3 regions of the Pantoea sp. X-Soil-TKNS-1279 genome follow, and region 2 is predicted to be linked to each of the others. Evidence: predicted binding sites of a transcription regulator. Region 2 holds the regulator's gene; each other region holds the start of a gene.
The links. The regulator Fur, encoded in region 2, represses iron uptake genes when iron is present. The targets are predictions, from matches to a motif close to ATAATAATGAGAACNACTATCAA.

Region 1: AC6I8N_RS16650 (TonB-dependent receptor domain-containing protein) is a predicted target of Fur. The motif match lies at 4,912-4,934, and genes of this name have one in related genera.
Region 3: entS (enterobactin transporter EntS) is a predicted target of Fur. The motif match lies at 4,630-4,652, and genes of this name have one in related genera.

What each region holds. Positions count from the first base shown of each region.
Region 1 covers NZ_AP035948.1:3,578,798-3,586,029, forward strand. The annotation lists gene AC6I8N_RS16635 (FecCD family ABC transporter permease) at 1-486, opposite strand, end outside; gene AC6I8N_RS16640 (heme/hemin ABC transporter substrate-binding protein) at 479-1,303, opposite strand; gene AC6I8N_RS16645 (hemin-degrading factor) at 1,300-2,331, opposite strand; gene AC6I8N_RS16650 (TonB-dependent receptor domain-containing protein) at 2,383-4,779, opposite strand; gene AC6I8N_RS16655 (Rdx family protein) at 5,025-5,321, shown strand; gene AC6I8N_RS16660 (LysR family transcriptional regulator) at 5,370-6,245, opposite strand; gene AC6I8N_RS16665 (DUF554 domain-containing protein) at 6,315-7,037, opposite strand; gene AC6I8N_RS16670 (UbiX family flavin prenyltransferase) at 7,048-7,232, opposite strand, start outside.
Region 2 covers NZ_AP035948.1:1,275,829-1,283,060, forward strand. The annotation lists gene AC6I8N_RS05905 (hypothetical protein) at 231-626, shown strand; gene fur (ferric iron uptake transcriptional regulator) at 684-1,130, opposite strand; gene fldA (flavodoxin FldA) at 1,487-2,017, opposite strand; gene ybfE (LexA regulated protein) at 2,146-2,421, opposite strand; gene ybfF (esterase) at 2,590-3,354, opposite strand; gene seqA (replication initiation negative regulator SeqA) at 3,602-4,144, shown strand; gene pgm (phosphoglucomutase (alpha-D-glucose-1,6-bisphosphate-dependent)) at 4,170-5,810, shown strand; gene kdpE (two-component system response regulator KdpE) at 5,850-6,524, opposite strand; gene AC6I8N_RS05945 (DUF2517 family protein) at 6,765-6,965, shown strand; gene AC6I8N_RS05950 (YbgA family protein) at 7,117-7,232, shown strand, end outside.
Region 3 covers NZ_AP035948.1:594,227-601,458, reverse strand. The annotation lists gene AC6I8N_RS02705 (enterobactin synthase subunit F) at 1-1,749, shown strand, start outside; gene AC6I8N_RS02700 (ATP-binding cassette domain-containing protein) at 1,826-2,620, opposite strand; gene fepG (iron-enterobactin ABC transporter permease) at 2,617-3,588, opposite strand; gene fepD (Fe(3+)-siderophore ABC transporter permease) at 3,585-4,541, opposite strand; gene entS (enterobactin transporter EntS) at 4,723-5,973, shown strand; gene fepB (Fe2+-enterobactin ABC transporter substrate-binding protein) at 5,968-6,933, opposite strand; gene AC6I8N_RS02675 (isochorismate synthase) at 7,110-7,232, shown strand, end outside.

The sequences.
Region 1 (7,232 bases), 2.0 Mb from region 2:
GACCGCCGCGCCACATAACGCGTTAATGGCGATACCCACCAACAGCAGACGCGACAGGTTACCCAGTGCCAGCCGACTAAAGCTGAAGATCAGCAACGTCACCACCAGGCTGCCGATAAAGGCCGCCAGCATGGGCAGCCACAACGCGAGAATGGGTGGCAAAGCCACCGGCACAATAATCGCCAGGGCCACTGCCAGACCGGCTCCGCTGCTGATACCCAGCAATCCCGGATCGGCCAGCGGGTTGCGAAACAGCCCCTGCATCACCGCACCGGATACCGCCAGCGCCATGCCAAGCAGTACCGCCAGCAATACACGCGGCAGACGGATATTCAGCCAGATCTGCCACACCATATCGCTGAGCGGCGCATGCCACAGGGTACGGATCGAGAGCGGCATCGCGCCAAAATTGGCGGCCATCAACATACATATCACCATGCTGACGGCCATCAGGCTCAGCCAGCGCAGCAGTGCAACGCTAGTCATGTTTGGCCGCTTCAGCTGCACGACGCAGCTTGACGATGGCATCTGGCGTGTCCAGACCAAAGCTCAGCAATGCCATTTCATCCACCACCAGCAACGCGTGATGCTGTCCGGCTGGCGTCAGCGCCAGTCCCGGCAGCGACCAGACTTTCTCCTCACCACCGAGGGTGCGCAGGCCATCCTGGCCCACCACCACCAGATCCGGTGCCGCAGCCACCACACCCTCCTGCGACAGCGGCTGATAATGCGGCACTGCCGCCATTGCATTCACCAGACCGGCACTGCGAATCGCGCCATCTGCCCCGGTTTGCGATCCCGCCGCCAGGGTGTTCATGCCGCTGTGCGCCATGATAAACAGGACCTTCACCGGCAGTGGCTGGCTCGGCAGTTGCGCCAGTTGTTTCTGCACTTGCTCGGTCAGGGCATTGGCCGCTTCTTCACGATGCAGCGCTTTGCCGATGGTGGCGATTTTTTCCGGGATCGCCTCAATGCTGTTTTTGCCGGTAACTTCCACCACCTTTACCCCCGCCTGCGCCACCTGTTGCAGCACCAGCGATGGTTTTGCCAGTTCACTACTCAGCACCAGCGTCGGTTTCAGCGCCAGAATGCCTTCCGCATTCAACTGACGCATATAACCGATGTTCGGCAGTTTATTCGCCTGGGCAGGCTGCTGGCTGGTACTGTCGCGCGCCACCAGGTCCTGCTGAGCATCCAGCGCATAGATGATTTGCGTGACATCTCCGCCAATGGAAACCACGCGTTCCGCTGCCAGCGTCGGCAGTGCCAGCGCAGTCAGCAACAACAGGGTCAGACGTTTCATACGGCAGCTCCTGGGGTGGTAAGCAATGCCAGCTGTTCACGCCAGCGCGCCTGCTCCGGCGTACCTTCGCTGCGCTGGCCGTAAAGTTGCGCGATCTGAGCGCCGTCAGCGGCGAACAGTTCAAGGCTGGTGACGAAACCATCGCCGCTCTGCTTACGCGTCACCCAACTTTCGCTGATGTGGTCCGCCAGCAGATGGAGCGTGAACGCCGGGTTGAAGATGTTGATCCAGTTATCCATCGGCATCAGTTTTTCTACCGCGCCGGTGAAGATCTGGGTGCAGCCACGGTTGCCGACAAAGATCATGATTTCGTTGCCGTCCTGCTGCGCCTGGTTCAACAACTGGGCCAGCGAATCATTGCTGACCTGCCATGCCAGATCGTCTGCAACCGCGCGGAATGCCTGCTGACGTGAAATGTTATGGCGTTTCAGCAGGCCGAAGAATTGGTGCACATCGGTCATGGCACGCCATTCGGCTTCGATGGTGCTGGCATCCACGGTCGTGCTGTGCTGCGGGTGACTCGCTGGTGTCAACTCCAGTGCGGCGTGGTCTGCGGTGGTGAACTGCGCTATCAGCGCATCCCAGGCAGCGATGTCGGTGTTGTCGGTGGTGTAGATTTTCAGCACCGCGTCACCGTGCCTGTCAAAAATCTGAATACTTTGACGTTCACCGCGCGCAGTCATCTCTTGCAGGAAGAAGGCGCTATGCCACTGCTGAGGAAACAGACGCTGGTCCAGTGCGCGCGGGTTGAGGATCAGTCCGGCATGTTCGCCGAGGTGCAGGTTTTCATATTTGCCAACCTGCTCGTGCACCGCATATTCATTGCGGGTGATGCTTTTGGTTTCACCCACCGCTTCGAGGGCGGCCAGCAGTGCCGGGAAATCGGTTTTCAGCGCTTTTGCATCGTGGCCGACGCGCGCCTCACAGAGTTGCGCTTCGCCAATGCCCATCAGCGCCGCCAGATCGCGGGCGTATTTTTTTGGATGTTCGCCTTTCAGGGCCAGATAGTGTTCGTAACGTTCGTTCATTGCGCATGCTCCATGAAAATGCCCTGCGTTGCCGCAGGGCGAAGTGATTTATTAGAAATCGACGTTCACACCCAACTGGAAGGTGCGTCCGGGCATCACAGCAAGCTGTGAATCATAGTAGTTCTGATCGGTTTTGCTGGTGGTGGATTCCAGATCGCGGCTGCTGAGGTAGTCCCAGTATTTGCGATCCGTCAGGTTGTAGATACCGCCACTGATCTTGACGTTTTTGGTGACGCGGTAGTAAGCCGTCAGGTCAACCAACGCATAACCGGGGATATTCTGGTAGTAGGTATTGCTGGTGGTGCCAATCGCGCTGCCAGCATTGGTATAGGTCTGACGCTGGGTATACGTTGCACGCTTACCATGATTAAAGGTAGCGGTAACGGCTGCACCGTAGCGCTGATCCGGATCGTCATAGGCCACACCGGTAATCAGACGCATCGGCGGCACACTCTCCAACGGCACGTATTTATCACCCAGGTAGCTGGACTTAGACGCGCCCTGCGCATAACCAAATGCCAGACGTGCGCTCAGGCCATCGACTTCTGGCACCCATGTGCCGATGTTGAACTTGCTACCGAATTCCGCACCGTAGATATAGGCTTTGTCACGGTTTTCCGCACGGTAAGCAATGCCAATGTTGCTCGGGATGTCAGTAAAGACTTCCGGATTCGAACTACGGCTGTAACGGGTGTAGTCGATAAAGTTTTTGTAGCTGTTGTAGAAGGTCGCCGCGGAGAAGGTGATCCCTTCAACCGCTTCGCCTTTCAGACCGAACTCAAAGTTATTGCTGGTTTCGGTTTTCAGGTCGGTGTTACCCAACAGCGCATACTGATTTGAACCACCATAATTGGATGTCAGGTTCCATGAACCATACAACTGGCTTGGGTTCGGGAACTGTGCGCCGCGCTTGTATTGCAGGTAAGCCATCATTTTCGGCGTCAGGTTGTACTGGAAGGCGATTGACGGCAGCAGCTGACCATCACTAAAGCTCTTGCCATACAGCGTTGACACTGCACCCGTTGATACATCGGCATCCCCGCCCGAAATGCTGGAGAGGTTCTGCGGCTTGGTATTCTGATAAGCGTAACGCACGCCAGGAATCACGGAGAAGGTATGGCCGTTCAAATCCCAGCTCATGGTGTCTTCAACAAAAGCCCCGAAAGTCCAGCTACGGCTGTTGGCTTCTGGCGGAGTGATATTGTTGTAAGACGTCTGCGCCGGGTCCATCCAGTATGGACGCTCAGTTTTCGCGATGCTGGCGTTCAGACCATAGCTGAAGTTGTTAAACAGCCAGCTCTTTTCACCTTTGGTTTCAAAACCATAGGTTTTGGTGTTGTAGTCTGAATAGATATTGTGCGCTGCAACGGAACCGGCGACTGGCACGGCAGTATCATCGTGTGCCTGCGTTTCCTGGTAATAGATGCTGCTTTCAAGCGAATCTACCAGCAGGTTATTGTCCGGCGTCCAGAGATCTTTCAACATGCCACTCCAGCGACGAGTCTGGCTGCTCTGATCGGCACGGCCATAAATGGTCGTGGTGCCTGTGCCCCAGTAATCGAAGTTGGTGTGATTGGTTTTGTGGTAGTAGTCCAGCGTGGCGCTGAACTGATGCTCGCTGTTCGGCTGCCAGATTCCGGTGGCAGCGATGGCATCCGAGTGCCAGTTGGCCGGGTAGGCATCGATAGTGCCGCTATTGTTACGGGTTTCCTGACCGTCACGACGGCTAATCACCACGATACCACGCAGGGTTTCATCACCTGCTGCGGCGGTGATGCCATTGTGCCAGCTACGGTTGGAAGAATCGTAGTCGCTCTGATAACCGAAGTAGGTCTGCTTAGTTGGCGACAGGTAATCATCCGGTGATTTGGGACGGAAGGACACCGAACCACCGAGGGCGTTATTCTTGTAGGAAACATCGGTCGCACCGGAAACAATACCGACTGAGCCATACATGTAAGGATCGATATAGTCGCGGCCAATCCCGAAGGTGCCTGAACCGGTGCGGCCTACGGAGCTACGCCCCGTTGCAAAAGGCTGTTCGATACCGTCTACGTCGATAGAGACACGGTTATCTTCCAGGCCACGGATGTTATAACCGGTATAACCACCACGGTCGCCAGTGTAGCCACTTTTGCCGGTGTTACTACCGCCTGCAGCGCCCGGCGCGCTAACCAGCGGCTGATAACGCATAATTGAACCGAAATCATTACCACCCTGCTTTTGCATTTCTTCAGCTGAGATGGTGTTACGGCTGCCAGCAACCAACGGTTGTTTCGGTGCAGTGACGGTCATCACCGGTTCATTGGTGGTGGTTTTCTTGCCTGAAATGGTCAGTTCTTGATTATCACTGGTCGCTGCATAGCCACAAGCCGCGTGAATCGCTGACGCTAAGATCGCCGTTTTGAAAAGACGCTGGTGAGTTAACCCCGAAAATAATGAGGACATAGACGCGAAATACCTGGTTAATTGTTAGTATTCGCTCACTTGCTTGCTGCCAGAAAACCACAGGTTTTGTATATAAAACCGTAAAAAGTTACAGACTTTTTTTATGTTATAAATGATTTCGTCAGGAATGTAATGTAAGTGGTAATCATTATCAATAGCATTTACACTAAGATGTATCTTAGACAGCACAATTTGTTAACCATAGTTAACTTATTACTAATCAATTAATTAAGATGAGCGATGACATGGCACAGAAACCCGCGGTGAATATTCATTACTGTACGCAATGCAACTGGTTGCTGCGTTCAGCGTGGATGGCGCAGGAGTTGCTGCATACTTTTGCTGATGATTTAGCTTCGGTGACGTTACAACCCGGCACCGGAGGCGTGTTTGAAATCACCATCGATGGCAACGTGATTTGGGAACGCAAGCAGGAAGGCGGCTTCCCCGATGCGGCGGCGTTAAAGCAGCGGGTGCGGGATTATTGCTTCCCGGATCGGGAGCTGGGCCATGTGGATAAGAAGAAACCGGCGGGGAATTGATTCTTTCCATCAAAATGCGCGATAAATCGCGCACCTTTGCCAGCGCCGCTACGCCACTTCATGTTCCAACGGCCACAGCAGGCGATCCTGCGCGGTGCTCAACGCAACAATCGCCGGATGGTAAATCGCGAAGGGTTCCGCCAGTGGACACACCATATATCTGCCCTGCGCACTGGGGATAAACTCCGATCGCGGTAAAAAGGCTGCACCATCAAACCCCTGCTCCATCATTTCCAGCACCAGACGGGGTTCGGATACCTTGATACTGATGTTCACCTGTTCAAGGCTACTGAACAGCTTACTGCGCAGCACTTCATAGGTTCCTTCCCCACCAATGCGGTGTAGCAGAATCAGTGGAATGCCGCTGAGATCGGCAAACTGCAACGCTTTTCCCGCCAGCATTGGCGCGTAATGTGAAGAGATCACCGCAATGGTATCAATCGGTTCCAGCTCGCGCACAAACCACGCCTGACGATCGCCAGGGGTTTGCATCAACGCAATATCAACGGTGTTATCCAGCAGCATCGCTTCCAGATGGCTGGAGTCAGACACGATAACGTTAATATCCCAGTCGGGGCGGTTGCGGTAGTAATCCATCAGGATGGTATTGAAATAGCGCAGATACAGGTAGGAGATACCGATATTCACCCGACGCTGCTTACGCGTGGCAATGGTGATGGTCTGACGCTTCAGTTGATTGACCCGGCTCAGGATGTCGCATGCCTGACGATAAAGAAAAGTTCCGGCCTCGGTCAGCACCATACGGCGTGGGGTGCGGGTAAACAGCGGCGAACCAATTTCCTCTTCCAGTTCCTGGAGACGTTTACCCAGCGGCGGTTGTGCGATGTTCAATAGCTTTGCGGCTTTACTGATGGAGCCCTGTTCCGCTATTGTGCAAAAGTAATGCAATCGTTTGAGATCCATGATGCTCCGCGCCTCCTCGCGCCTGATACGACATGGCTAACCCCGATCCAACCGCGGCTGTCGTACTGCTTAATGAATAAACATCGTCCACAGATGGCTGATCGGCATCACCAGCACCAACGCGGGTAACATATTCGCCACCGGGAATGATTTAATTCCGGCGATACGGAAACCCGCCGCCAACATGATAAATCCACCCGCCGCGGTAAAGTCACTCATCATGGTTGCGGTGGTGTGCGGCATAATCAGTACTGCGGCTGACGCCAGTACCAGCTGAATGATGAGCTGTGGTACGGCAATCACCGCTACCGCATAACCCAGCAAGGTAGCAAAAATCGCGGCGGTGAAGATATCCATAATGGATTTAACAAACAGGATATTGGGATCGTGTGTCATCCCTTCGGTCATCGCCCCGATAATGCCGGTACCGCTGGCGCAGAACAACACCATAATCGCCACGTACTTCTCGGTAAAGGCCGCGCCCGTCAGACCGGTTTCGGTTTGTTCACCCTGGAAACGCCCAACCAGCCCTTTTGCCAGATTACCGAGGCGGCCAATTTTCTCCTCCAGAAACACCAGTTCACCGAGAGCGGCACCGATAATCAGCGCCAGAATCACCGCCGGTAAGCTGTGAATCTTACCAATCAATACAATCCCGAGGCCCATCGACGACAGGCCGAAGGTCATCGGCAGTGCTACGCGTAAGCGTTCCGGCACTTTGGTGCCGAGAAAAGCGCCTGCCATCCCACCAATCAGCACGGCGCTGCCGTTGACAAAGGGTCCCACTACCATAATTTACTCCTTAGGCTTCATTATGTTTTTCACCCCAGCGCTTCAGGTTGCCGACGTCGAGATCAAACAGGTCGAGGGCACGCGATACACTGTGATGCACCATTTCATCCACGGATTGTGGCTTCTGGTAAAAGGCCGGAACTGGCGGATAAACGATCCCGCCCATTTCCGTCACTGCCGCCATATTGCGAATGT
Region 2 (7,232 bases):
TTTGTCGTTTTCCCCATATCCTGATAAAAGGGCGAGAAATCGCCCTTTTTTATTGGCTGTAATTTGAGTTTAGCCATCTTTTATTCTGTGGCTTGCGAAACGTGCTTGTTATCGGGATTTGCAACTAATCTGACTTTAACAGAATTAATCCATTTACGAGTGTTAAAAACTTTTTTTCAGGTAGGCTATGCGCTCTCAGACGTTGCTCCGCGGGTTATAAAGGAAAAAAAATGACAAGTCTCGCTCAGGAAGCCAAACACAGCGTAGTGGTATTACATCAACTTATCGAACGTATTTTTAATCAGTCGGATAGCACCGACGACAGCATTGAATTGTTCCTTTCGCACTTTCACCCGGATTTCAAAATGGTGACACCGCAGGGCAAGCAACTGGATTTCAATGCGACGGAAGTGCTGTTCCGTCAACTGCGTGGTCAGCGTGAAGGGATGCGTATCGCCACCAGCGAACATGCCATCATCTCGCAACAAAGCAAGGAAGTGACGATTCAGTATCGTGAATTGCAAATGATGAACGGCACTAACCAGAGCCGCATTTCACTGGCGGTGCTGGATTGCAGCACCTCCATTCCGCGCTGGCGATATTTACAGGAAACGCTGGTGCAGTGATACAGCCATAAAAAAACCGGTGCCTGGCACCGGTTTTTTTATACTGCATAGCACATTTTACTGCTTGTCGTGGAGCGTCTCGTCTTCGCGGCAGTCTCCCAACGCACAGTGGCCGTACAAGTACAGACTGTGGTTAGTCAGCTTGATACCGTGACGTGTGGCGATTTCGCGCTGACGCGTTTCAATGGATTCATCGCTGAATTCGATCACTTTGCCACAATCCAGGCAGATCAGGTGGTCATGGTGATGCTGTTGCGTCAGTTCAAAGACGGATTTACCACCCTCGAAGTTATGGCGGGTCACGATTCCCGCGTCATCAAACTGGTTAAGAACGCGATAAACCGTTGCCAGACCAATCTCTTCGCCCATGTCGATCAGGCGTTTGTACAAATCTTCCGCGCTGACGTGATGGCATTCGGGTTCCTGAAGCACTTCCAGAATTTTCAGTCTGGGGAGCGTGACTTTCAGGCCAGCCTTCTTCAATGCGGAGTTGTTGTCAGTCATGCGGATATTGTCCTGTTACTTAGCTAGTCACTTGCGGCGCAGGGCCTTGAATGTCGATCACGCGCATTCTCATTTGCGTCTCATTATAGAACTCAAGCAGTGAAATGAAAACCAAGGCAATGTCCTGAAAATCACCAGTGGCTGTAAGGAGAAATGTCACTAACGCCGGCGGGGATCGTGCAGGTCTTTGTTTCCATTTCACTCAGCCTCATTCTGATGCCAGAGGAATAAGCGGATGACCGTTACGGGTATTCTACAGATTTGCGGGAAAAAGTTAAAAAACAGTAGCTATTATTTTTATAGGAAATTCCTTTAACTCAATGTGAGCCAGCGCCCACATTGAGGAGGGCAGGGGATCAGGCTTCAATGATCTCTTTCAGTTGCAGCTCATCGAAAATCTGTTTCACCCATTTATCAACACGTTCGTTGGTCAGTTCAGGCTGCCGATCTTCATCGATCGCCAGACCGAGGAAGTGTTTGTCATCTGCCAGACCTTTCGAGGCTTCGAAATGGTAGCCTTCGGTCGGCCAGTGTCCCACAATCACCGCGCCGTTTGGCTCGATGATATCGCGGATGGTGCCCATCGCATCACAGAAGTATTCAGCGTAATCTTCCTGGTCACCGCAGCCAAACAGCGCGACTAATTTGCCATTGAAATCAATTTCTTCCAGAGTCGGGAAGAAATCATCCCAGTCGCATTGCGCTTCGCCGTAGTACCAGGTCGGAATGCCCAGCAGCAGGATATCGAATGCTTCGAGATCTTCTTTGGTGCTCTTGGCAATGTCATGCACTTCGGCCACATCTTTACCCAGTTGTTTCTGGATCATTTTTGCAATGTTTTCAGTATTGCCGGTATCGCTGCCGAAGAAAATGCCTACGATTGCCATGAGTTAAGTAACCTCTTAAATCCTGATATATGGGTTGAATGCACAGTTAAGCGAATGATAGCAGACCGGGCAAAGTGGCGGAACTTGTAAAGCCGAGACTTTGTGTTCCTGCGTGCGGTCTGCGTGTGTTACGACAGTTTGAGTTGCGCCAGCAGCATTTGTTCAATCAATTCGCTACGGCTGATGTTCTGCTGCTCTGCCAGAGTATTAAGCGCGTCAACCGCTTCACTGCTCATTTTTAGCTCCACGCGACGCAAACCACGCACTTTGTCGCGTTTTAGCTGGTTGCGCTTGTTAATGCGCAACTGTTCGTCACGCGTTAGCGGACTGGTTTTGGGGCGACCGGGACGTCGCTCATCAGCGAAGAGATCGAGCGTGGTGCGGTCAGTTTGTTCTTTTGCCATTTTTTGTAAAACTGAGTGGGCGCGAACGGCGGAAAGGCGCTGCGCAATTTATACATTATCGGCCCAGCCACGGTGAAAAAATCATCCGCGGCAAATTTTTAGCGCGACATCATACTCCAGCACTCCTTGCGACGCCAACCTTTAACGTTTTGCGGCAAGCTTTTGCTTTTACAGTACAAAAAATCGGCGAACTGCGCGCAAAACCGCCTCAGGTTTTTCAGCATGGACCCAGTGACCGGCACCACTGATGACATGCGCATGCGCCTGTGGAAACTGGCGCAGCAATGCATCACGATGCTGATTGTCCAGATAAGGCGATTCGCTCCCGCGAATGAACAGCGCCGGATGTGGCCATGCAGGAACCTCATTCCAGCCGGAAATGGTGGCGTAATTATCCCACAGCACCGGCACATTAAAGCGCCATTCGCCATCCTGGAACGATTTCAGAATGAACTGAATGACCCCTTCTTCAGTCAACAGGGTGCGCATCACCTCGGCGGCTTCACCGCGACGCGTCACACCCGTGGCGCTCACGGCACGGATAGCAGCAAAAATCTCATCATGGCGGCGTGTCTGATAATCCACCGGCGCGATATCAATCATCACCAGCTTTTCAATGCGTTCCGGCGCAATGGCGCTTAACGTCATGGCAATTTTGCCACCCATCGAATGGCCGATTACGCCAACACGATCGAGGCCGTGGGCGTCAAGAGTGTCAACGATATCTTGCGCCATCGCCGCATAGTTCATCTCGTCGCTACGCGCGGACAGACCGTGATTGCGTACATCCACCTGCAAGGTGGGACGCGCATCGCGCAGGCCTCGCGCCAGCACGCCAAGGTTATCCAGGCTGCCAAACAGGCCATGAATTAACAGAATTGGAGGAGCATCAGGGGCAGATTGTTCAGTTTCCAGACGAGCATTCAAAATCATGGCAAAGTTCTTACGGTTGTGAGCTTCGCTTAGGTTATCATGAATCCACCTGCTCAGGAGCCAACCTGGTGGGCATTAGGGCATATTCCGACTTTTGCCCTGAAACGATGCCAGCGCTATCGGCCGCCTGGGATTTAACTTTATAATCCTCATGTTAGAGCCCGCTCACATTTTGCACGGCAGGATTTTGCTAAGGCCTTTGCAGAAATGCGTGGTTCTGTCATTTGCCAGAATCGTACGGAAAAAGATGAAAACGATTGAAGTTGACGAAGAACTCTACCGTTATATTGCCAGCCACACCCAGCACATTGGTGAAAGCGCCTCCGAAATTTTGCGCCGCATGCTGAAGTTCACTGCCGGTCAGAGTGCCCCTGCAACCTCTGCTGTTGTCGCCGTTGCGGCCAAAGAAGCCCAGTCGGTCGCAACGCAAGCCCGTCCGCAGGATCGCGTTCGTGCGGTACGTGAACTGTTACTTTCCGATGAGTATGCAGAGCAGAAAAAGGCGGTTAATCGCTTTATGCTGGTGTTGTCAACGCTCTATCGTCTTGATCCCGCAGCCTTTGCGGATGCCACGGCGTCACTGCAAGGACGCACCCGCGTCTATTTTGCCGGTGATGAGCATACGCTGCTGCAAAATGGCACCCATACTAAGCCGAAGCATGTGCCCGGCACACCGTACTGGGTGATCACCAATACCAATACCGGTCGCAAATGCAGCATGGTGGAACACATCATGTTAGCCATGCAGTTCCCGCAGGAACTGACAGAGAAAGTTTGCGGCACCATTTAAACCGAAGCGTCAGGGAGAAGCGCCAATGGCCAATCACCCCCGTGCCGGGCAGCCTGCCCAGCAGAGCGATTTGATTAACGTTGCACAATTAACCTCTCAGTACTACGTCCTGAAGCCGGATGTGGATAACCCTGAACATGCGGTGAAATTTGGTACTTCCGGTCACCGTGGTAGCGCAGGTCGTCACAGCTTCAACGAAATGCATATTCTGGCGATTGCGCAGGCCATCGCGGAAGATCGTAAGAAGAACGGCATCACCGGTCCGTGCTATGTCGGTAAAGACACCCATGCGCTGTCTGAACCGGCGATTTTGTCGGTGCTGGAAGTGCTGGCGGCTAACGGCGTCGACGTGATTGTGCAGCAGGACAACGGCTACACACCGACGCCTGCTATCTCCAACGCGATCCTTGAGCACAACAAACGCGGTGGCGCACTGGCTGATGGCATCGTCATCACCCCGTCGCACAACCCGCCGGAAGATGGTGGTATCAAATACAACCCGCCGAATGGTGGCCCGGCCGATACGAACGTCACCAAAGTGGTGGAAGATCGTGCTAACCAGCTGATGAAAGCGGGTCTGAAGGATGTAAAACGTCTGCCACTGGGTCAGGCGTGGGCCAGCGGTCATATCGTTGAGCAGGATCTGATCCAACCCTATGTTGAGGGGCTGGCGCAGGTGATCGACTTCCCGGCGATTCAGAAAGCGGGCCTGAAAATTGGTGTTGATCCGCTAGGTGGCTCTGGTATGGCCTACTGGCAGCGTATCGCAGAGCATTACAAGCTGGATATCACCATTGTTAACGATGCTATTGATCAGACCTTCCGCTTCATGCATCTGGACAAAGATGGCGTGGTGCGTATGGACTGCTCGTCAGAGTGCGCGATGGCTGGCCTGTTAGCGTACCGTGACAAATTCGACCTGGCTTTCGGCAACGATCCGGATTACGACCGCCACGGCATTGTGACGCCGGCTGGCCTGATGAACCCGAACCACTATCTGGCGGTGGCGATCAACTACCTGTTCCAGCATCGTCCACAGTGGGGCAAAGATGTCGCCGTGGGTAAAACCCTGGTGTCCAGCGCGATGATTGACCGCGTGGTGAACGACATTGGCCGCAAGCTGGTGGAAGTGCCAGTGGGCTTCAAATGGTTCGTTGATGGCCTGTTCGACGGCAGCTTCGGCTTTGGTGGTGAAGAGAGCGCCGGGGCGTCGTTCCTGCGTTTCGACGGCACGGCCTGGTCCACCGATAAAGATGGCATCATTCTGTGCCTGCTGGCGGCGGAAATCACCGCTGTCACCGGTAAAAACCCGCAGCAACATTATGATGAGCTGGCGGCGCGTTTTGGCGCACCAAGCTACAACCGTTTGCAGGCAGCTGCGACTTCCGCGCAGAAAGCGGCATTGTCGAAGCTTTCACCGGAAATGGTGAGCGCTGACACGCTGGCCGGTGATCCGATCACCGCACGTCTGACGGCGGCACCGGGTAACGGCGCATCAATTGGTGGTCTGAAGGTGATGACGGAGAACGGCTGGTTCGCCGCGCGTCCGTCCGGCACCGAAGATGCTTATAAAATCTACTGTGAAAGCTTCCTCGGCGCTGAGCATCGCCAGCTGATCGAGAAAGAAGCGGTAGAAATCGTGAGCGAAGTGTTGAAAAACGCTTAAGCACAGCGAAATGAAAAAAGGCGCGTTATGCGCCTTTTTTTATGGCATAAACCGATAACCAATGCCGGTTTCTGTCAGCAGATGGTTGGGTTGGGTGGGGTTGGTTTCGAGCTTCTGACGCAGATGCCCCATATAAATGCGCAGATAATGGCTATGCTCCACCGCATTTGGCCCCCAGACCTGGTTCAGCAACTGACGTTGTGTCAGCACTTTTCCAGCATTATTCAGCAGCAAACTGAGCAGACGGAATTCGGTCGGCGTCAGATGCACCTCTTCGCCAGCGCGCAGCACACGACGCGCCGCCAGATCGACCATCACGTCACCAAAACGCAATACCGGTTCGGACTGGCTGCCCTGATGACGTCGCAACGCCACACGCACCCGTGCCAGCAGTTCACCAATGCCAAAAGGCTTGGTGAGATAGTCATCGGCACCGGCATCCAGCGCATCGATTTTATCCTGTTCGTCCGTGCGGGCGGATAACACAATCACCGGCATGCTGCTCCACTGGCGCACTTCACGGATAAAGTCATTGCCATCGCCGTCGGGCAAACCGAGGTCGAGGATCACCAAATCGGGTTTGCGCGTGGCGGCTTCAATCAGGCCGCGTTGCAACTGCTCGGCTTCCACAATCTTTAGCCCTTCGCCTTCAAGCGCCAGGCGCACGAAACGGCGGATCTCCTTTTCATCTTCAACGATCAAGATGGTGGTCACGCGAACTCCTGCGGCAGAAATGGATAACGGTTCACTGTAGCAATAAATCGCGCCGCCGTCCGTGTTGAAATTTGTTACCCATTGGGAACCTTACATTTACATTCATGTAACTTAATTTCAGTGCGGCGATGAAATGGACAAAAAAAGATCAAAAAAGTGGTCGGATGAGTAGTAAAATTACACAACGAGGCGTAATATTTGTGTCAGATCACATTTTCTCAGACTCACCAGGAGGCAACCATGTATCAGGCATATCCGTTCTACAAAGTTGTGCTGCGCCGCGCGCTGGTGGTGTTGCTGGGGGTGCTGGCGCTCCCTGTGATGCTGTTCCGTGCCGATCGCGCACGCTTTTACAGCTATCTGCACCGTATGTGGTGCAAAACCAGCGCGAAGCCAGTTTGGCTGGCGCAATCTGAAGCGGCTGGCGGTATTTTCTGGTAACGCTGTTCCGCTGCCGTTCCACCCGGTGTCTTCCCTGAAGCACCGGGTTTTTTTATGCCAATTTCTCACTGCGCATCCGCGCTGACGCTGTGTTCGGCATACATTTCAGCTACACTTAAAACCTCTACAAGATTTCGGAGGTTGTACAAGTATGCGCGAAAAAATTCCTGTCGGTATCAGTGCCTGCCTGCTCGGGGATAGCGTTCGCTTTGATGGCGGCCATAAGCGTTTTGCCTTTGCGACAGACGAACTCAGCCCCTTTGTCCA
Region 3 (7,232 bases), 680 kb from region 2:
TGTGCCAGCCTGCGCCGCGTGTTCTGTAGCGGCGAAGCACTGCCAACCGATTTATCCCGCGAGTGGGAGCAGTTGACTCAGGTGCCGCTGCACAATTTATACGGTCCGACTGAAGCGGCGGTGGATGTGAGCTGGTATCCAGCGTTCGGCGAGTCACTGGCGGCGGTTGAAGGTGCGAGCGTGCCGATTGGCTATCCAGTCTGGAACACCGGCCTGCGTATCCTTGATGCGCGCCTGCAACCGGTGCCGCCGGGTGTGGCGGGCGATCTCTATCTGACCGGCATTCAACTGGCACACGGTTATCTGGGGCGTCCCGATCTCACCGCCAGCCGCTTCGTCGCCGATCCGGCCGGCAAGGGTGAACGTATGTATCGCACTGGCGACGTGGCGCGTTGGCTCGACAACGGCGCGGTGGAATATCTTGGCCGCAGTGACGACCAGTTAAAAATTCGTGGTCAGCGCATCGAACTCAACGAAATCGATCATGTGTTGTGCGCTCAGCCTGGCATTGAGCAAGCGGTGACGCACGCCGTGGTGCTGGGGGGGGCCACGGCACAAGGCGATGCCCGCCAACTGGTGGGTTATGTCATTGCCGATCATGCTGTAGACGGTGAGGCCCTGCGTAACGCACTGGCCCAGCAACTGCCCGCCCATATGGTGCCAGTGGCGATTGTCCAACTGGAGGCTTTCCCGCTCAGCAGCAACGGCAAACTGGATCGCAAAGCCCTGCCGCTGCCGCAGGCGAGCAGCGCCAATGCCGGGCGTGAACCGCATCCCGGCCTGGAAAGCCAACTGGCTGCGGCGTTTTGTCAGTTGCTGTCACGCGACAGCATCAGCGCCCAGGATGATTTCTTTGCCCTGGGTGGTCATTCACTGCTGGCGATGCGCCTTGCTGCCCAGTTGCGCCGTGAACTCCGGCAGCCAGTGACCGTCGGACAGATCATGGTTGCCTCCACCGTCGAGAAGCTGGCTGCATTGTTAAGTGATGCGCAATCCCACCAGCAGGCTGGTTTTGAGGCCGTGCTGCCGCTGCGCCAGGGCAGTGGGCCAAATTTGTTCTGTTTCCATCCGGCCTCTGGCTTTGCGTGGCAATTCAGCATTCTGCAACGCTACCTTGATGCGCGCTGGTCGTTGATCGGCATTCAGTCGCCGGACACCGCCAGCCCGTTGAATCAAAGCACGCATCTGGACGAGGTGTGCGACGCCCATCTGCGCACCCTGCGCGAGGTACAGCCGCACGGCCCTTATTATTTCCTCGGCTATTCACTTGGCGGCACGCTGGCTCAGGGGATTGCGGCACGGCTGGCGGCTGCCGGTGAAGAGGTGGCGTTCCTCGGCCTGCTTGATACCTGGCCGCCAGAGACGCAGAACTGGGATGAAAAACGCGGCGAAAACGTGCTGGACCCGGCAGTGCTGGACGAAGTGAACCGCGAGCGCGAGCAGTTTATTGCGGCGCAACGGCATCAGGCGGGTGAAGAGATGCAGGCGATGTTTGACACTATCGAAGCCAACTACGCCAGTTCAGTACGTCTGTTGGCAACGGCACGCAGCGCCAGCTTCAGTGGCCGCGCAACCTTGTTCCTCGCAGAACAGACGCAACAGCCGGGACAGGATGCACACCGCGCCTGGGCACCTTATGTTGGCGAGCTGGAGGTGTGGCCGATGGATTGCGCCCACGTCGATATCATTTCACCGAAGATGTTTGAGCAAATCGGACCGTTATTACAACGGCTACTGAGCAAACTCTGATCCAGAATGTAGGGCGCGATTTATCGCGCCGATTCTTTCCAGCACCGCGCACGGAACCGCGCGATAAATCACACCGCTACGGCCGTCCCAGCGGCACAATCATTGGCGTATGCGCCACCGGGTCTTCTACAATCACGCAGCGCAAGCCGTATACCTGCTCAATCAACGCGGGCGTGACAATCTCTGCCGGTTTCCCTTCCGCGATAATCCGTCCATGACGCATAGCAATCAGGTGCGTGGCATAGCGGCAGGCGTGATTCAGATCATGCAGCACCACCACCAACGAACGGCCATGCTGTTGATTGAGATCCTGCATCAATTCCAGCAATTCAATCTGATGGGTGATATCCAGCCAGGTGGTCGGCTCGTCCAGTAACAACAACGGCGTTTGCTGCGCCAGCACCATCGCAATCCACACACGCTGACGCTGACCGCCAGACAAGGTATCCACCTGCTGATCAGCGAGATCAGACACCCCGGTCGCCAGCATCGCCTGCTGCACCGCAGCTTCATCTTCAGCACGCCAGCGCCCGAACAGCGCCTGATGTGGATAACGTCCACGCGCCACCAGCTCAGTGACGCTGATGCCTGCCGGGGCGTTAGAACTTTGCGGCAGCAGGCCCAGGCGGCGTGCCACCTCTTTGGTGGGATAGCGCGCAATGGCTTCTCCGTCCAAAAACACCTGACCTTTTAACGGCGTATTCAGACGACTCAGGGTGCGTAACAGGGTTGATTTGCCACAGGCATTCGGGCCAATAATCACCGTCAGCTCCCCTTCCGGGATCGCCACCGACAAATTTTCTGCCACCACTTTTTTGTCGTAACCCAGCGTCAACCCTTCGCCATAGAGACGACTGGAGATTTCGGTCATTGGCGTCGTGCCTCCCGCACCAGTAAAGCAATCAGATAAAGGCCGCCGATGCTGACGGTAATCACCCCCACCGGCAATTGATAAGGTAAGAACAGATGCTGGGCCGCGAAATCGGCAGCAATCAGCAACAGCGCACCACATAATCCGGCCAGCGGCATGCCGCCGCCGAGACGGCGCGCAATCTGCGGTGCCAGTAGCGCTACAAAGGAGATCGGGCCGACCAAAGCCGTTGAAGCAGCGATCAGCACCACACCAAGCAGCATCAACCACAGGCGGCTACGCTCCACCGGCACGCCAAGGGCGCAGGCGGTGTCATCCCCCATCTCCAGCAAACGCATCCGGCGGGCCAGCAGCGCCACCAACAGCAGCGCCAGCAGTAACACCACGATCACCGGCGGCGTTTTTGTCCAGGTAATACCGTTCAGCGAACCGGCGCTCCACAGACCAGCGCTGAGGGCAGCATCCAGCGAAGCGCTGATAATCAACCAGCTGTTAAGCCCCATCAACAACGCACGCACGCTGATGCCGACGATAATCAAACGGAAAGTCTCCACGCCGTTACGCCAGGCAAACAGGTAAACCAGCGCGGCAGTGGCAATGCCGCCAATCATCGCAGCGGCCGTCATCGCCGAGGCGTTTTGGTTGAACAACACCAGCGCCACCAGCACACCGCTGTAGGCTCCGGTGTTAAAGCCAAGAATATCCGGGCTGCCTAATGGATTACGCAACAGTGACTGGAAAATCGCGCCGCTCACGCCCAACGCTGCGCCAATCAGCAACGCCATCAACACGCGTGGCAGACGCCACTCCAGCACGATCAGTTTGATATTGCTGGCACCCTGCCCCAGCATCACCTGCCAGATTTGTTCACCGCTGACCGGCAAAGCACCCCGTGTCATCGCCAGAAACGCGAGCAACCCGCAACCGAGCAGCAACCAGAAGGTATGAAACATGACGCGCCGGGTCATACAACACCTCGCGCGAGTTTGCGCCGCACCAGTACAATCAACATCGGTGCTCCCAGCATGGCGGTGACGATAGAAACGCGCAGCTCACCAGGCACCAGCAGGCGACCAATAATATCCGCCGTTAACAGCAGGATCGGGGTCACCAACGCGGTAGCAGGCAGTAGCCAGCGATGGTCATTCCCCACCAGCCAGCGCGCCAGATGCGGCGTCATCAACCCAACAAACGCAATCGGTCCAACCGCTGCGGTGGCTGCACCGCACAGCAGCGCAATCGCCAGCAGCCCCAGTACCTGGGTACGGGCCACGCGCGTACCCAGCGCGGTCGCCATATCGCCGCCCATACTCAGGCTGTTTAACGCTTGCGACAAACAGAAAGCTACCACGCTTCCGACGGCAACGGCTGGCCACAGGGTACGCAGGATGCTGAAGTCGCGAATATCCAGCGAACCACTGTGCCAGAAACGCAGGTGATCATAGATGTCAGGATTGAGCAGCGAGATGCCTGAGGTCAGCCCTTCCAGTACCGCGCTTAACGCGACACCGGCCAGGGTTAAACGCACCGGATTGACGCGCCCGCCACCTATCGCACCGGTCATCGACACCAGCAATGAAGCCAGTAGCGCACCGCCAAAAGCAAAACCAAGCCATTCGGACGGCGCATTGGCACCAAAGCATGCCACCCCCAACACCACGGCGAAACTGGCTCCGGCGTTGACACCAAGAATACCGGGGTCTGCGAGTGGATTACGCGTCAGGCTTTGCATTAACGCGCCGGCCAGCCCCAGAGCCACGCCCGCCAGCAATCCGGCCAGGGTACGCGGCAGACGCGCCTCGCGAACGATAACGCAATCCGCACTACCACAGGTGGTGGTAACGGCATGATAAACATCGGAAAGAGAGATGGATTTTGCCCCCAGCATTAAACTCAGGGCAATAAGGAGCACCAGCAGCATCCCTGATCCTGCAAGTGCGCGAGTCTGGTGCATAGCGTTATGAACCTTTAATAATCAACGTAATCGCGTGCGTAGGGTAAATGTGATAATGATATTTGTTATCGTTATTACTCGTATTTGTCTATGTTATCATGACTCGCCTCGCGGAAGATGAGGAAAATTGGTGCAAAAAGGCGAAGAAATGAACAAACCCTCCCACTTTATCGATCTCTCCCTGCTTAAATCCCATCCGGCGTTTCGCGCGGTATTTATCGCCCGCTTTATCTCGATTGTCGCACTCGGCATGTTGGCGGTGGCGGTGCCGGTACAAATTCAGCAGATGACAAAATCCCCCCTGCTGGTTGGACTCGGCGTTACGGTAGCCGCCTGCGGCATGTTTATTGGTTTGCTAACCGGCGGGGTACTGGCCGATCGTTATGAACGTAAGAAACTGATTTTATTCGCCCGCTCGACCTGTGGTCTGGGCTTTGTCGGACTGGCGATCAACGCGGCGTTGCCGGAACCCTCACTGACTGCGGTGTATCTGCTGGGGCTGTGGGATGGCTTTTTCGGTGCGATTGGCGTCACCGCGCTGTTGGCCGCGACTCCGGCGCTGGTCGGACGCGAGAATTTGATGCAGGCGGGCGCAATTACCATGCTTTCGGTACGTTTCGGCTCCATCCTGTCACCGGCGATAGCCGGCATGGTGATTGCCAGTGGCGGCGTGGTATGGAACTTCGTCCTCGCGGCGCTGGGGACCTTACTGACCGTGCTGACCTTACTAAAACTGCCGATGCTACCTCCGCCACCACAGCCGCGCGAGCACCCCCTGAAATCGCTGGCAACCGGTGTGCAATTTCTTTTTACCACGCCTTTGGTGGGGATGGCGGCGTTGATGGGCGCACTGGTGACGCTGGCGAGCGCGATTCGCGTGCTCTATCCGGCGCTGGCTCCGCATTGGGAGGTGAGTGCCGACCGACTGGGATTGATGTTCGCTGCCGTGCCTTTGGGTGCCGCAATCGGCGCTGTCACCAGTGGTCGGTTAGCACAGGCCTCACGTCCCGGTTTATTGATTCTCAGTAGCGCTATCGCCTCATTTCTGGCGCTCGGGCTGTTTGGCCTGATGCCAGACTTCCCCCTCGCGTTGCTCTGCCTGGTGGCGTTTGGTTACTTCAGTTCCATTACCAGCCTGGTGCAGTATACCCTGATTCAGGCATTAACCCCTGATGCGCTGCTGGGACGTATTAACAGCTTATGGACGGCACAAAACGTCACCGGGGATGCGCTGGGCGCGGCGCTGATTGGCGGGATCGGTGCCTGGCTGTTACCTCAGCAGGCGGCCGCGGTGTTTGGCTTTGCTGCCACCCTGCTGGGCGTGCTGATGTGGCTGGTGATGGGATCGTTACGTCGCTATCAACCGCCAGCCGTAACGCTGGCGGAAGAAGCATCATGACTTCACAAACAGTTTTTCCAGGCGAGCCAGCAGGTTGCTGGCGCTGAAGTAATCAAGGCGGAAGCTGTCAACGCCCATTGCATAAACCTGTTGCTGCGTCACGGCGGCGTTTTGTGCGAGGAACGGATTAGCCAGCACCGACTGACGGGTTTTGTCGTCGCCAGCAAATAACAGGAAGCTGTGTCCCGTCAGGCCGCTGGCAACGTTTTCACCCGCGAGCTGAATGATGTCCTTGCGCTGTCCCATGCTGTGGCTTTGTTGAATATTGGCCGGAGGCATCGCCAGGGTGAAGCCCAGTTGCTGCAACAATTTGCCCTGCGCCGATTCAGCAGTCCACAAATTCACCGCGCGTCCATCGCCATTCCACACCAGGGCGGAAACCGGCTGCGGCGGTAATGTGATGGCTTTTTTCAGCGCGGCCTGACGATCGGCAAAGGCTTTAATATGCTGCGCCGCCTCGGTTTCATGACCGGTGGCCTCACCGAGCAGCGTCATCAGGTCCTGCCAGCTTTTATCGTCGTAGTTAATCACCAGCGTCGGTGCAATGGCAGAAAGCTGACTCACCAGCTTGATGGCGGAGTCGTTACCCGTGGCGCTGACGATAATCAGATCCGGTGCTTCGGCTGCCACCGCTTCAGCGTTGGCTTCACCAATATACAGGCGTTTGACGCCGCGTTGTTTCGCCACCTCGCCCCACTGACGGAAGAAGCCCTGATCGTCGGAGAGGCGACTGTTGGGGGCGGTAGCACCCGATGCAATCACCGGCGCATCAATCGCCAGCAGTGAACCGGTCAAGGTGACGCTGGTTGAGACAATACGCTGGGGGGCTTTGGTCAATGTCACCACGCCCTGTTCGGTCTGAATTTTGCGTGGCCAGCCCTGTTCGGCACGCGCAAGTCCACTAAAAGCCTGTAAAATGAACAACAGGACAACCATGCCCCATAAACCGCATTTATTCATAAGTTTTCATCCATTATTTAGCTTATTTCCGCCCCCGGCGTAAATGCCGGAAAACGCTTAAAGATAAGGGAACACCCGCGAACTGATTGACTCTTTGGACCATTCGACGTAGGTTACAGGGCCATAATAAAAATGATAATCATTCTTAATAATCTTATCATTTATAGGTGAAAATTATGGTGGAATCCTCCACGTTTGAAAATGCCTGGCTGAAGGATTTTTCCGCACTTTGTCGCGGATTCCTGTTCACATCTCCCTGGCGCAGCCTGGTGACTCAGGGTTGCTACACCACCCTGACC